2 regions of the Streptomyces aureoversilis genome follow, and region 2 is predicted to be linked to the other one. Evidence: predicted binding sites of a transcription regulator. Region 2 holds the regulator's gene; the other holds the start of a gene.
What was found. The regulator HspR, encoded in region 2, represses chaperone genes until heat shock. The targets are predictions, from matches to a motif close to TTGAGNNNNNNNNNCTCAA.

Region 1 (6,989 bases), on a different contig from region 2:
GAGCCCGCCGATGAGGACGGACGGCCCCGGGCGGTCCGCGGGGAGGGCGGCCAGCGCGGCGTCCACGAGCAGCCGCTCCGAGCGCCCGTCGGAGGTGTCCATCAGGAAGCAGCCGTTCGCGATGATCTCGTGGACCGCGCCGTCCCCGGCGCCCCGGCGGCGCAGGACGACCTCGCCGTACGGGCCCTCGCGGCGGTCCAGGGTGACGGGCCCCCCGCCGGTTGTGTACGGGTCGCGCTGGAGGGTGGTCATCGGGTGGCCTCCGTGTCGGTCGGTACTCGGCGGACGCGGCAGGCGGGTGCGGGGTTGAGAGGCGTGACGGGAGTCACGGTCTGTGGTTGATTCGCCTGCCCTCGATGGACCTTAATGTCGGAGGGAGCCGGAGCGGGGTCGTTCTTCCGCTCCGCCGGGTGCCGTGACGGACCCCGCGAGGAAGGGGCTGGGCCGAGTGAGTGTGGTGGATCCCGACGGCGAACCCCTGCGGCGCCGGCGGCGAGCTCCCCGGGCCCCTCGCCCGGCCGGATCCTGCGGGCGCTGCCCACCCCCCTCGGCACGCCCTTCACGTTCTTCTACGGCCTGGTCCTGCTGTCCACCGCGCTCTACACGCACTACGGCGACGAGGCCACGGTCAACGAGCTCCTGCGCGAGTCCAGCACCGACGCCGCGCACCTGGCCGAACAGCCGCTCGTCGTCCTGCCGGCGAGCGCCCTGTGGATAGCCGGCGGCCTGTACTCGCTGCACGGGATCCTCTTCGTCCTCGTCGTCTCCGCGCTGGAGCGCCGGGTCGGCGGGGCCCGCGCCGCCGGCGTCTTCCTCCTCGGCCACGTGCTGGCCACCCTCGCCACCGAGCTGCCCGTGGCGGGCGCCGTGGCCGCGGGGCGGCTGCCCGAGGCCTCGCTGCACCGCCTCGACTACGGCATCAGCTTCGGCGTGATGGCCTGCACGGGCGCGCTCGCCGGGCTGCTGGGGCGGCGCGCGAAGCGGACCGTGCTCGGCCTGTCCTTCCTCATGTGCGCCCAGGACCTCGTCGAGTTCGCCGACCCCCTCGCCAGCTGGGGCCACCCCATAGCCCTGCTCACCGGCACGGCCTGCTGGGGCCTGCTGCGCGACAGGGGACCGGCGGCCGGGTCAGCCGCGGACGGTGCCGTCCCAGGCCCACTGCGTGCGCCGCGGGAGGCCGGGCAGGGCGGCCCGGCCGGTGCACCACAGCAGCGTCCCGGCGGGGGAGCGGCCGGCCGGGGCGTCCGGGAAGAGCCGCTCGACGGCGGGCGCGCACAGCCCGTCGGGCAGGTTGTGGCCGCCGGGGAAGACGGGGGCGAGCCCGAGGCCGCGCGCGATGTCGTCCGTATGGAGTACGAGCTCGGTCACGCCCATGGCGGCGAAGCCGGGCGCGTCGGAGTGGCCCCACGGGTGCCAGGCGCGATCCCCCGCCCGCGCGCCGCGGACGGTCGCGGCGAGCAGCGCCGCAGCGATGCGGATGCCCTCCAGGCGGGCCGGTAGCGGGGCCTCGGGGTCGAGCGAGGCGAACAGGGCGATGCAGCGGTCGGTGGGCCGGGCCGTGAGCAGGCCCGCGTAGCCGACGAGGCCGAGTGCCAGGTGGTCGAGCGTTGCGGCCGCGGACCACTCCAGGCCGGCCGCGGGCCGGGACCAGTCGTGGCCCGCGCCCGCCTCCAGGACCGCGGAGCAATGGTCGGCGGCGTCGGTGACGAGCGCGGCCCAGGCGTCGGCGGTGCGGGGCGCGGCGGTGTCGGGCGCGGCGGGGCCGGCGGCCGCGGCCGGGGAGATCCCGCCGGCCGGGGCCACGGGCGCCGCCGCCGTGCGTCCGGCCGCGGTCATGCCCGGCCCCCCGCCCGGACGGCCTCGATCAGGCGGGCGTAGCCGTCGCCGCCGTGACCGGCCGCGACCGCCTGCTCGATGGAGGACTTCAGCAGCTCCGGCAGCGCCGGGTCGAGGCCGCGCGCGGCGCTCGCGCGGACGAAGTGCTCGATCGCGCCGAGGTGGACGTCGAGGGTGGCGTCGTCGCCCGGGTAGACGCCCGCGTCGACCTGGGGCGCGTACGTGCTCATGAAGCCGTTCACCGCGGCCGTCCAGCGGATCGCGACGGGGGTGAACGTCACCGCGTCCACCTTGTCGGCGCCGGTCAGCGCCACGCCCTGCAGCCAGCCGCCGAGCGTCGCCCACATCATGCCGAGCAGGGCGGTGTCGTAGAGGGAGGCGGCTCCGGCGTCGTCCCCGAGGCCGACGGGGTCGCCCAGGCTCGCCAGGGTCTCCCGGTACTCGGCGAAGGCCTGCGAGGAGCCGCTGCAGAGCAGCATGATCGCCGGGCTGCCGATCCCCGGCGGCGTCGACATGATCGCCCCGTCGAGGTAGCCGATGCCGTGTCCTGCGGCCCAGGCGGCGCTGGCGCGGGCCTGCTCCGGCGTGCCGGAGGTGAGGTTGACGAGCGTGCGGCCGCGCAGCTCGCCCGCCAGGGGGTCGAGGAGGCCGTGCACGGCGTCGTAGTCCGACAGGCAGGCGAGCACCAGCGGGCTCGCCCCGACGGCCTCCGCCGCCGTCGCCGCGCGGGCCGCGCCCCGTGCGACGAGGGCCTCGTCCTTGCCCGCCGAGCGGTTCCAGACGGTGGTCTCGTGGCCGGCCTCCAGGAGGGCGCCGGCCAGGGCCGTACCCATCGAACCCAGGCCGAGAACGGTCACCTTCATGGGTGGTTCCTCCCCGTGTGTCACAGAAGTTGATCAAGTGCGACCAGCCTCGCACCGGCCCGGGCGCCCCGACAGTGGCAGAAGTGACGGCATGCGAAAAATTCCTGCCACGCCTGCCTAGGCTGGTGATCATGAGCGCCGGAACCGTGGCCGTGGCCGTGATCGACGACGACGTCCCCATGTGGGACCTGTACGAGCTGGGGGTGGTCTGCACCGTCTTCGGCATCCCGCACCGCGACCTCGCCGACCCCTGGTACGACCTGCGCGTGTGCTCGGTGGGCGGGGGCGCGCCGCAGCCCGGCCCCTTCGGGCTCACGCTGCGCGCCTCGCACGGCCTGGAGGGGCTGGAGGGCGCCGGTACGGTGATCGTGCCGTCGGTGCCCGAGGCGTGCATCGAGGGCGGGCGCGACCTGCCGGCCGACCTGCTGGAGGCCCTGCGCCGGGCCGCGGACTCCGGGGCCCGCATGGTCTCCCTGTGCGCCGGGGCCTTCGCCCTCGCCGCCGCCGGCATCCTCGACGGCCGCCGCGCCACCGCCCACTGGATGCACGCCGAGGCCCTCGCGCGCCGCCACCCGCGCGTGCGCGTGGACGACTCGGTCCTCTACGTCGACGACGGCGACGTCCTCACCAGCGCCGGCGTCACCGCGGGCCTCGACCTGTGCCTCCACCTCGTCCGCCGCGACCTCGGCGCCCACGTCGCCAACCAGCTCGCCCGCCGCCTGGTGGTGCCCGCGCACCGGCCCGGCGGGCAGGCCCAGTACGTGGACGTCTCCGTGCCCGAGGCCGGCGACGAGGGCATCGCCCCCGTCCTGCACTGGGCCCGCGAGCGCCTCGACCGCCCCCTGTCCGTCGACGACCTCGCCGCCCGCGCCGGCATGAGCCCCCGCACCTTCTTCCGCCGCCTGCAGGCCGCCACCGGCACGACCCCGCTGCAGTGGCTCCTCGCCCAGCGCCTCGCCCGCGCGCAGTCGCTGCTGGAGTCGACGGCCCTGTCCGTCGAGCGCGTCAGCGAGCTCAGCGGCCTGGGCACGGCCGCCAACCTGCGGCGCCACTTCACCTTGCACTTCGGGGTGACCCCGACGGACTACCGGCGGGCGTTCCCGGGGCCGGCGGCCGCGGCCTGACCGGCCTTACGGCGTTCCGGCGGCGGTGCCGGCCCCCGTGGGCCCGGCACCGCCGGACAACGCCGCTTCGGCTGGTCGCCGCGGCGGCGGGAACAACAGGGACGAGCCTCCTGCTTGGCAGGACGAGCCCTGCCCGCGATCCGCTGCGGCGTTGCCGCGCAAGAACCCCGCCGCGGCGACGCGCAACCCCTCACCGGCGTATCCGGCGGTGCCGGACCCGCAGGAGGCCGACCGGCCTCGCCGCCCGCTCGTGATCGCTCAGAGCGAACGGCGGACGGGGAACATCCGCGGAGCGCCACGCATTGAGTCGGCATAGCTCAACTTGCCTGCCTAAGGGGAGATCATGGCTTCGATGTCCACACCGCTCACCCTGCCCGTGCTGCCCCTCGACGACGAGGTCGTCCTGCCCGGCATGGTGGTGCCCCTCGACCTGTCCGACACCGAGGTGCGGGCCGCCGTCGAGGCCGCCCAGGCCGCCGCGCGGGGCGGCGACAAGCCGCTCGTGCTGCTCGTGCCGCGGGTCGACGGCACCTACGCGGGCGTCGGCACGCTCGGCAGCGTCGAGCAGGTGGGACGGCTCTCCGGCAGCGGCGACCCCGGCGCGCTCATCCGCGGCCTCCGCCGCGTGCGCATCGGCGCGGGGACGACCGGCCCCGGGGCCGCGCTGTGGGTCGAGGGCACCGCGATGGAAGAGATCACCCCCGACCCCTTGCCCGGCGCCGTCGCCGAGCTCGTCAAGGAGTACAAGGCGCTCGCCACCAGCTGGCTGCGCAAGCGCGGCGCCTGGCAGGTCGTCGACCGCATCCAGCAGATCGAGGACGTGGGCCAGCTCGCCGACAACTCCGGCTACTCGCCCTTCCTGACGGCCCAGCAGCGCGTCGAGCTCCTGGAGACCGCCGACCCGGTGGCCCGGCTCCGGCTCGCCGTCGGATGGCTGGGCGAGCACCTCGCCGAGCAGGACGTCGCCGAGTCCATCGCCAAGGACGTCCAGGAGGGCGTCGACAAGCAGCAGCGCGAGTTCCTGCTGCGCCGCCAGCTGGAGGCCGTCCGCAAGGAGCTCGCCGAGCTGAGCGGCGACCCGGAGAACGAGCCGGACGACTACCGCGCCCGCGTCGAGGCCGCCGACCTGCCGGAGAAGGTCCGCGAAGCGGCCCTGAAGGAGGTCGACAAGCTGGAGCGGTCCTCCGACCAGAGCCCCGAGGGCGGCTGGATCCGCACCTGGCTGGACACCGTCCTGGAGATGCCCTGGAACGAGCGCAGCGAGGACGCGTACGACATCCCCGGCGCGAAGGCCGTCCTCGACGCCGACCACGCGGGTCTGGAGGACGTGAAGGAGCGGATCACCGAGTACCTGGCGGTGCGCAAGCGGCGCGCCGACCGGGGGCTGGGTGTGGTCGGCGGGCGGCGCGGGGGCGCGGTGCTCGCGCTCGTCGGCCCGCCCGGCGTCGGAAAGACCTCGCTGGGCGAGAGCGTCGCCCGCGCCATGGGGCGGAAGTTCGTCCGCGTGGCCCTCGGCGGCGTCCGCGACGAGGCCGAGATCCGCGGCCACCGGCGCACGTACGTCGGCGCGCTGCCCGGCCGGATCGTGCGGGCCGTCAAGGAGGCCGGCTCGATGAACCCGGTCGTCCTGCTCGACGAGATCGACAAGGTCGGCTCGGACTTCCGAGGCGACCCCGCGGCGGCCCTCCTGGAGGTCCTGGACCCGGCGCAGAACCACACCTTCCGGGACCACTACCTGGAGGTCGAACTGGACCTGTCGGACGTCGTCTTCCTGGCGACGGCCAACGTCCTGGAAGCCGTTCCCGAGGCGCTGCTGGACCGCATGGAGCTGGTCCGCCTCGACGGCTACACCGAGGACGAGAAGGTCGTCATCGCCCGCGACCACCTGCTGCGCCGCCAGCTGGAGCGCGCGGGCCTGGAGCCCGGCGAGGTCGTCCTGGAGGACGCCGCCCTGCGCAAGCTCGCCGGCGAGTACACCCGGGAGGCGGGCGTCCGGAACCTGGAGCGCGCCGTCGCCCGCCTGCTCCGCAAGGTCGCGGCCCGGCACGAACTGGGCGAGCAGGAGCTGCCGTTCACCATCGGCGAGGAGCAGCTGCGCCCGCTGATCGGGCGGCCGCACCACACCCCGGAGTCCGCGCAGGACCCGGCCGAGCGGCGCACGGCGGTGCCGGGCGTGGCCACGGGGCTCGCGGTCACGGGCGCGGGCGGCGACGTGCTGTTCGTCGAGGCCTCCCTGGCCGACCCGGAGACGGGCGGCGCGGGGCTGACCCTCACCGGTCAGCTGGGTGAGGTGATGAAGGAGTCGGCGCAGATCGCGCTGTCCTTCCTGCGCTCGCACGGCGCGGAACTGGAGCTGCCCGTCGGCGACTTCAAGGAGCGCGGTGTGCACCTGCACGTGCCGGCGGGCGCCGTCCCCAAGGACGGCCCGAGCGCGGGCATCACCATGACGACGGCCCTGGCGTCGCTGCTGTCGGGCCGCCGGGTGCGCCCGGAGGTGGCCATGACCGGCGAGGTGTCCCTCACGGGGCGGGTCCTGCCCATCGGCGGCGTCAAGCAGAAGCTGCTGGCGGCGCACCGGGCGGGCGTGACGACGGTGATCATCCCGAAGCGGAACGAGCCCGACCTGGACGACGTGCCGGCCGAGGTGCTGGCCGAGCTCGACGTCCACCCGGTCTCCGACGTGCGCCAGGTGCTGGCGCTGGCCCTGGAGCCGGCCGCGGCGGAAGTGGCGGTGGCGGCGTAGCGCTCGCAACGGCGCGGGGCCCGTACCTCTTCACCGGAGGTACGGGCCCCGCGCCGTTTCCGTCTTCCGGCCGTGGCCGAAGGCTTCCGGTTCAGGCGTGGCTGACGGCCTTGTCCAGCAGGCCGTACAGGGCGTCCTGCTCCTCCTGCGACAGCCCGGCCAGCGGCGACTCCCGGGCGAGGAGCTCCATGAGCCGCTCCCGCAGGGCCGCGCCCTCGTCCGTCAGGACCAGCTGCTTGGCGCGGCGGTCCGTGGGGTGCGGGTGGCGCTCCAGGAGCCCGCGGCCCTCCAGCTTGTCGATGACGAAGGTCGCGTTGGAGGGCTCGCAGGCCATGCGGTCGGCGAGCTCGCGCATCGTCATCGGGCCGATCAGCTCCCGCAGGGCCGTCGCCTGGGGCGCGGTGAGGTCCAGCACCGCCGCGC
Region 2 (6,989 bases):
GGACGGCGGCCGGATCCTGCTCGGCGACACCGACATCGCCACGCTCAGCCGGGCCGAGGTGCGCCGCCGCATCGCCTACGTCGAGCAGGACGCGCCCATGCTCGCCGGCACGATCCGCGAGAACCTGCTGTACGCGGCGCCCGACGCCACGGAGGAGCAGATCGCGGAGGTCCTGCGGCAGACCCTGCTCGACACGTACGTGGCGGGGCTGCCCGACGGGCTGGACACCGCCGTCGGCACCCGCGGCACCGCCCTCTCCGGCGGGCAGCGGCAGCGGCTGGCCATCGCCCGCGCCCTGCTGCGCCGCCCGCAGGTGCTGCTGCTCGACGAGGTCACCGCGCACCTCGACGGGCTGAGCGAGACGGCGCTGCGGCAGACCGTGGAGAAGGCCGCGGAGCACTGCACGGTGCTGCTCATCGCGCACCGGCTCTCCACGGTCACGTCCGCGGACCGGCTCGTCCTTCTGGAGGGCGGCCGGGTGCGTGACCATGGACGGCACGAGGAACTACTTGACCGGGACGAGCTCTACCGGGACCTGGCCGCCACTCAGCTCGCCGTCTCGCACTGACCCGTACCGCCCGCACGACCGTCAGTACTGACCACACTGAAGGAGTACCCCCCACATGACGCACGCGACCGGCGGCGAGCCCGCCGCCTCCGAGGACGAGGCCCTCGCCAAGGCCGTGGTCCTCACCAAGGACGAGGCGCCCGTCGAGGACGAGGCTCCCACCGGCCCCGTCCAGGACGACCTCTTCGGCGAGATCACCGTGCTGCTGAACGACGAGGAGGGCTGGGTGGAGGTCCTGGGCGACGCCATACCCCCGGCCGCGCTGGACCGCGCCGCCGAGGCGGAGACCGACGCCCACGTCCCCATCGGCACCCGCAAGGGCGAGCACCTGACCATGACCGTCGACGGCGACGCCGTCCGTCTCGCGCCGGGCAAGGGCAAGCTGTCGCGCCGCTCCTACGCCGTGGACGTCACGCGCGACGGCATCACGTACCGCCTGGTCCCGGACTCGATCGCCGGCAGCCGGCTGCTGAAGGACGGGAAGCACATCGGCGACTTCTCCTCCGACGGCGACGGCCGGGTGCTGGCCGAGTGGAAGGAGGGGGCGGACGTCTCCCCCGCCGACGCCTCCGTCGGCTACGCGCTCGCCGCGGCGTTCGGCACCGGCGGACAGCCGATGTGGATGATGGCCATCGAGGCCGCCGCCGAACTGATCCCGGGGTGAGCGCCACGCCCGGACCGTCACGAAGGCCCCGCCGGAGAGTCTCCGACGGGGCCTGTCTGTCCCGGTGTCGAGCTACGCAGCCACCCTGCCGCCCGTGCTGCACAGGCTCCTGATGTCCTCCGCGTAGACGTGCGACACGATCGCCGCCTCGAACCTGGACCGCAGGTCGAGCTTGCGCACGATGTTCGCGGTGTGGGCCCGTACGGTCCGCTCCGCAATCCCCAGCCGCCGTGCGAGGCGCCTGTTCTGTTCCCCCGAGGCCAGCAGGAGCAGGACCTCCACCTCGCGGTCCGTGAGCGTGGTGAAGTCGTGCTGTCCCTCGGCAATCGCTGATCTCATCCGGATTCCCCTCGTCGGTCTCAGCCTTCCGGCACGCTCCAGCCTGCCAAGGCGACACGGGCCCGGACCCGGTCTTCGGAGGCAGCTTCCTGCAACCCCCGCTACAGCTTGCTGCGTCGTCACGGAGGGAATCGTCGTGGCCAGCGGCTTTACCGTTGCATTACGCTTTGGGCGATGTACCGGCGGTTACGCACCACCGCGCTCGCGACTGACCACGCGGGCCGACCGCCGGCCAATCGCACACGGGGGAACCATGAGCAAGTCAGGCATGGGCATGGGCCTGTTGGGGCTCAGCACGGCAGAAGAGGGTATATACCGGCACTTTCTGCGTAATCCCGGCACTGCTGCCGAGGACATCCATCTGAGGATCCACGCACCGAAGGACACCGTCCGCACCGCCCTGGACCGGCTGCACGGGCTCGGCCTGCTGCGCCGCGCCGGCGACGGGGCCGTCACCCCGGCCGACCCGGAGGTCGCCGTGGACCGCCTCACCGATCTGCGGCTCCGCGAGCTCCACCACGAGCTGCAACAGGTCACCCAGGCCCGCCATCTGGTCGCGGAGCTGCGCGTGGAGCAGGGGCTGCGCACCCCCGCCCCCAAGGGCGTCGAGCGCATGGAGGACCTGTCCCAGATCCGCAACCGCATCGACGACCTGGCCTTCTTCGCCCGCGAGGAGATCCTGTCCGTCGAGCCCCACACCGCGCTCACCCAGGAGAACATCGACCACGCCCGGCCGCTCGACACGCGCTGCCTGCGCCGCGGCGTACGGATCCGCAACGTCGTGCTCAAGGAGGCGCTCGACCACCCGCCGACCGTCGCCTACCTGCGCGAACTCACCGCGCAGGGCGCCCGGATCCGCGTCGCCTGCGACATCTCCGAGCGGATCCTCGTCTACGACCGGCACACCGCGCTGGTGCCCGCCGACCCCGACGACACCTCGCGCGGCGCCCTGATCGCCCAGGAGACGGGCCTGGTCGCCAACATCCTGGCGCTGTTCGAGAAGATCTGGGACCAGGCCACCGACCTCGCCGCGCTGATCGAGGAACCGGCCGAAGGGGCCGCCGGGCTCTCCGCCGTGGAACAGCGGGTCCTGGAGTCGATGTGCCGCGTCGGCAAGGACGAGATCGGCGCCCGTGACCTGGGCATCTCCGTCCGCACCTACCGCCGCCACGTCGCGGACCTGCTGCGCGTCCTCGACGCCTCCAGCCGGGCGCACGCAGCGCTGCTGGCGCGGGAGCGCGGCTGGATCTAGCGGCGCGGATCCGGGGCCCGGGTCCGGCGGGCCCGGTTCTAGCGGACCGCCCGCCACCCCCGCAGCCCGCCGGCGTCGAGCACACCGGTCAGCCACTGCGCCACGGCGCCGGGGCCTGCGCCGGCGGCGGGCCGCACCCTCAGCAGGATCCCGTCCTCCTGAAGCCGCCAGTCGCAGTCCCAGCCCGCGGGCAGCGCTCCCACGAGCCTGATCACGGCCGTCTCCGGGGGCGCGGCGGTGGGTGCCGCGCGCGCCACCACCGCTTCCGTGAATTCCGTCCTCGCCACGCCATCTCCTCCGATTCGCTTCTCATTTGCGTACACGGCGAAGCCCCGGCCTGCCGCATTGCAGACCGGGGCTCCGAAGCCGACTTCCTTGTCACTGCCACCCGTTGACACGATGACAGACCGGCAGACGGTCGACGACCTTGGCCGGTATCCCGCACAGGCCCTGCAGGCCCTGCAAACCGTGCAGACCCTGCAGACCGTGGACCGCCCGCACGTCCGCCGGAGCGGACGCGGCAGCCGCCGTGCCCGGCAGCGCGAAGACCATCAGGGACACCCCGGGAACGAGGACTGCAGCGGCCTTCTTGGCGAGATTTCCGGTCTTCACGTTTCCCCCAACGTCGTTGTTCCGTGGGGAAGACTCTGCCAGCGGAGCCGGAGCGTCCGGTGGGGAAAAGCTGTCAGGTTGCTGCAGGGGACACACAGCTTTATGCCAGCGCCCGGCATGCGAAAGGGCCGGGTGAGCGACGTGCTCACCCGGCCCTTTCGTACGGCGTTCCCTGCTGCGTTCCCAGCCGGTTTCCCCGCTGCGTGCGCCCCTACTGGTCGCGCTTCGGGCGCCACACCACCAGCGCGCTCGTCTGCTGGACGTCCTGGTACGGGACCAGGTCGCGGCGGTACGAGGCGTGGACCGCGGCCTCCGCCTGCTGCCGGGCCACGGCGGCCCCCTCGACGACGCCCTGCAGCTCGGCGACGCGCGCCTTGAGCGCGGCCACCTGGTTCTCCAGCTCGATGATGCGCTTGATGCCGGCGAGGTTGATGCCCTCGTCCTGGCTCAGCTGCTGCACCTGCCGCAGCTGTTCGATGTCCCGCGCGGAGTAGCGCCGGCCGCGCCCCGCGGCGCGGTCGGGTGAGACCAGGCCGAGCCGGTCGTACTGCCGGAGGGTCTGCGGGTGCAGGCCCGACAGTTGCGCGGCGACCGAGATGACGTAGACCGGCGACTCGTCGGTCAGCTCGTACGGATTGCGCCGTCGGCCGGTCCCATCCATGGGGTCACGCTCCCTTCGCGGCCTGGAAGAGCTCTGCCCGCGGATCCTGGTCCGCGGTGGCCTCACGGTAGGTCTGCAGGGCTTCCCGGGCCTTGTCGCCGAGATCCTTGGGCACGGTCACCTCCACTGTGACCAGCAGGTCGCCGCGGGTGCCGTCCTTGCGCACCGCGCCCTTGCCCCGGGCGCGCATGGTGCGGCCGTTGGGCGTGCCGGGCGGCAGCTTGAGGGTGACCGGGGGGCCGCCGAGGGTGGGCACCTTGATCTCGCCGCCGAGGACCGCCTCCGGGAAGGTGACGGGCACGGTGACGGTGAGGTTGTCGTCCTTGCGGCCGAAGACGGGGTGGGCGCCGACGTGCACGACGACGTAGAGGTCGCCGTTGGGCCCGCCGCGCTCGCCCGGGGCACCCTTGCCGCGCAGCCGGATCCGCTGGCCGTCGGAGACTCCGGCGGGGATGCGGACCTGCATGGTGCGGGAGGACTTGGCGCGACCGCTGCCGTGGCAGACGTCGCAGGGGTTCTCCGGGATGAGGCCGCGGCCCTTGCAGTCGGGGCACGGGTCGGTCATGGAGAAGCCGCCGCCGGAGCCGTGCGACACCTGGCCGGTGCCGACGCAGGTCGGGCAGACGCGAGGCGTACCGTTTTTGTCGCCGGTGCCGGAGCAGGCCTTGCAGGCGGCCGAGGAGGACATGCGCAGGGGCACGGTGGCCCCGTCGACCGCCTCGGTGAAGTTCAGGGACACCTCGGACTCGATGTCCTGGCCGCGGCGCGGCTGGGTGCGCGTGCCGCCGCGGTTGAACAGGCCGCCGAAGACGTCGCCGAGGCCGCCGCCGAAGCCGCCGGTGCCGCCGCCGCCCTGGGCGCCTCCGAAGAGGTCGCCCAGGTCGAAGTTGAAGGAGCCGCCGCCCGCGCCGCCCGGCCCCGGGCGGAAGCCGCCGTTGGCGAAGAGGGCGCGGGCGTCGTCGTACTCCTTGCGCCGCTTGGGGTCGGCCAGGACGTCGTTCGCCTCGGAGATCTCCTTGAAGCGCTCCTCGGCCTTGGCGTCGCCCTTGTTGGCGTCCGGGTGGTACTCGCGGGCGAGCTTCCGGTACGCCTTCTTGATCTCGGCCTCGGTGGCGTCCTTGGGCACACCGAGGACCTTGTAGTAGTCCTTCTCCAGGAAGTCCTTCGTGCTCATCCTCGGTGTCCCTCCTTCCGTTCCCTGCGGTGATTCATCGGGTCAGCGTCAGCCCTTGTCCGGGCCACCGCTCTCCTCTTCGGAGCCGGAACCGGCGTCCTCGCCCTCGCCCTTGGCGCCCTGGGCGCCCGGCTGGGGCTCGGCGACGGCGACCCGCGCGGGGCGGATCGTGCGCTCGCCGATGCGATACCCCGGCTGCAGAATCTGCACGCACGTGGTCTCGGTCACGTCGGGCGCGTAGCTGTGCATCAGCGCCTCGTGCACCAGCGGGTCGAAGGGCTCGCCCTCCTTGCCGAACTGCTGCAGCCCCATCTTGGCGACGATCGTCTCCAGGGACTCGGCGACGGACTTGAAGCCGCCGACGAGCTCGCCGTGGTCACGGGCGCGGCCGATGTCGTCGAGCGTGGGCAGGAGCTCGGACAGGAGGTTCGCGACGGCGATCTCCTTGACCGTGACCCGGTCCCGCTCGACCCGGCGGCGGTAGTTCTGGTACTCCGCCTGGAGGCGCTGGAGGTCCGCGGTGCGCTCGTTGAGCGCGGCCTGGGCCTGGTCCAGCTGGGCCTTCAGACCCACCTCCACCAGCTCTTCGCCGGAGGGGGCAGAGCCCGGGCCCGCCTTGTCGGCGGACCCGGCGCCCTGCGCCGCTTCCTCGGAGTCGGCGGCGTCGGAGGGGCCTTCAGGCTTCTCGTCAAAGCCCGGGGTCTCCTCCGTCACGCCGCACCGCCCTTCGGCTTGTCCTCGTCCACGATCTCGGCGTCGACGACGTCGTCCTCGGCCTTGGCGTGGCCGGCACCGGCGCCCGCGCCCTCGGCGCCGGCGGCACCCTGGGCGGCCTGGGCGTCGGCGTACATGGCCTGGCCCAGCTTCTGGGAGACGGCGGCGACCTTCTCCGTGGCGGTGCGGATCTCGGCCGTGTCCTCGCCCTTGAGCTTCTCCTTCAGCTCGGTGAGGGCGGTCTCGACCTCGGTCTTCACGTCCGCCGGGACCTTGTCCTCGTTGTCCTTGAGGAACTTCTCGGTCTGGTAGACGAGCTGCTCGCCCTGGTTGCGGGACTCGGCGGCCTCACGGCGCGCGTGGTCCTCCTCGGCGTACTTCTCGGCCTCTTCGCGCATCCGGTTGACCTCGTCCTTCGGCAGCGAGGAGCCACCGGTGACGGTCATCTTCTGCTCCTTGCCCGTGCCGAGGTCCTTCGCGGTCACGTGCATGATGCCGTTGGCGTCGATGTCGAAGGCGACCTCGATCTGCGGGACCCCGCGCGGGGCCGGCGGCAGGCCGGTCAGCTCGAACATGCCGAGCTTCTTGTTGTACGCCGCGATCTCGCGCTCGCCCTGGTAGACCTGGATCTGCACGGACGGCTGGTTGTCCTCGGCCGTCGTGAAGATCTCGGACCGCTTGGTCGGGATCGTGGTGTTGCGCTCGATGAGCTTGGTCATGATGCCGCCCTTGGTCTCGATGCCGAGGGACAGCGGGGTCACGTCGAGGAGCAGGACGTCCTTGACCTCACCCTTGAGGACACCGGCCTGCAGGGCGGCGCCGATGGCGACGACCTCGTCCGGGTTGACGCCCTTGTTGGCCTCGTTGCCGCCGGTCAGCTCCTTGACGAGCTCGGCGACGGCGGGCATGCGGGTGGAGCCGCCGACGAGGACCACGTGGTCGATCTCGGAGAGGGCGATGCCCGCGTCCTTGATGACGTTGTGGAACGGGGTCTTGCAGCGCTCC

Region 1: the regulator HspR is predicted to act here: its motif matches at 4,126-4,144, upstream of lon (endopeptidase La).

The regions. Positions count from the first base shown of each region.
Region 1 covers NZ_JBHSKJ010000015.1:230,168-237,156, reverse strand. Annotated here, with positions in the region: gene ACFPP6_RS25565 (spermidine synthase family protein) at 1-252, opposite strand, end outside; partial or broken gene ACFPP6_RS25560 (rhomboid-like protein) at 367-1,056, shown strand; gene ACFPP6_RS25555 (DinB family protein) at 1,129-1,836, opposite strand; gene ACFPP6_RS25550 (NAD(P)-dependent oxidoreductase) at 1,833-2,699, opposite strand; gene ACFPP6_RS25545 (helix-turn-helix domain-containing protein) at 2,846-3,823, shown strand; gene lon (endopeptidase La) at 4,167-6,566, shown strand; gene ACFPP6_RS25535 (MarR family winged helix-turn-helix transcriptional regulator) at 6,658-6,989, opposite strand, start outside.
Region 2 covers NZ_JBHSKJ010000013.1:121,476-128,464, reverse strand. Annotated here, with positions in the region: gene ACFPP6_RS22955 (ABC transporter ATP-binding protein) at 1-568, shown strand, start outside; gene ACFPP6_RS22950 (hypothetical protein) at 624-1,232, shown strand; gene ACFPP6_RS22945 (helix-turn-helix domain-containing protein) at 1,305-1,571, opposite strand; gene ACFPP6_RS22940 (helix-turn-helix transcriptional regulator) at 1,825-2,823, shown strand; gene ACFPP6_RS22935 (hypothetical protein) at 2,862-3,110, opposite strand; gene ACFPP6_RS22930 (hypothetical protein) at 3,202-3,435, opposite strand; gene ACFPP6_RS22925 (heat shock protein transcriptional repressor HspR) at 3,647-4,096, opposite strand; gene dnaJ (molecular chaperone DnaJ) at 4,101-5,270, opposite strand; gene grpE (nucleotide exchange factor GrpE) at 5,319-5,984, opposite strand; gene dnaK (molecular chaperone DnaK) at 5,981-6,989, opposite strand, start outside.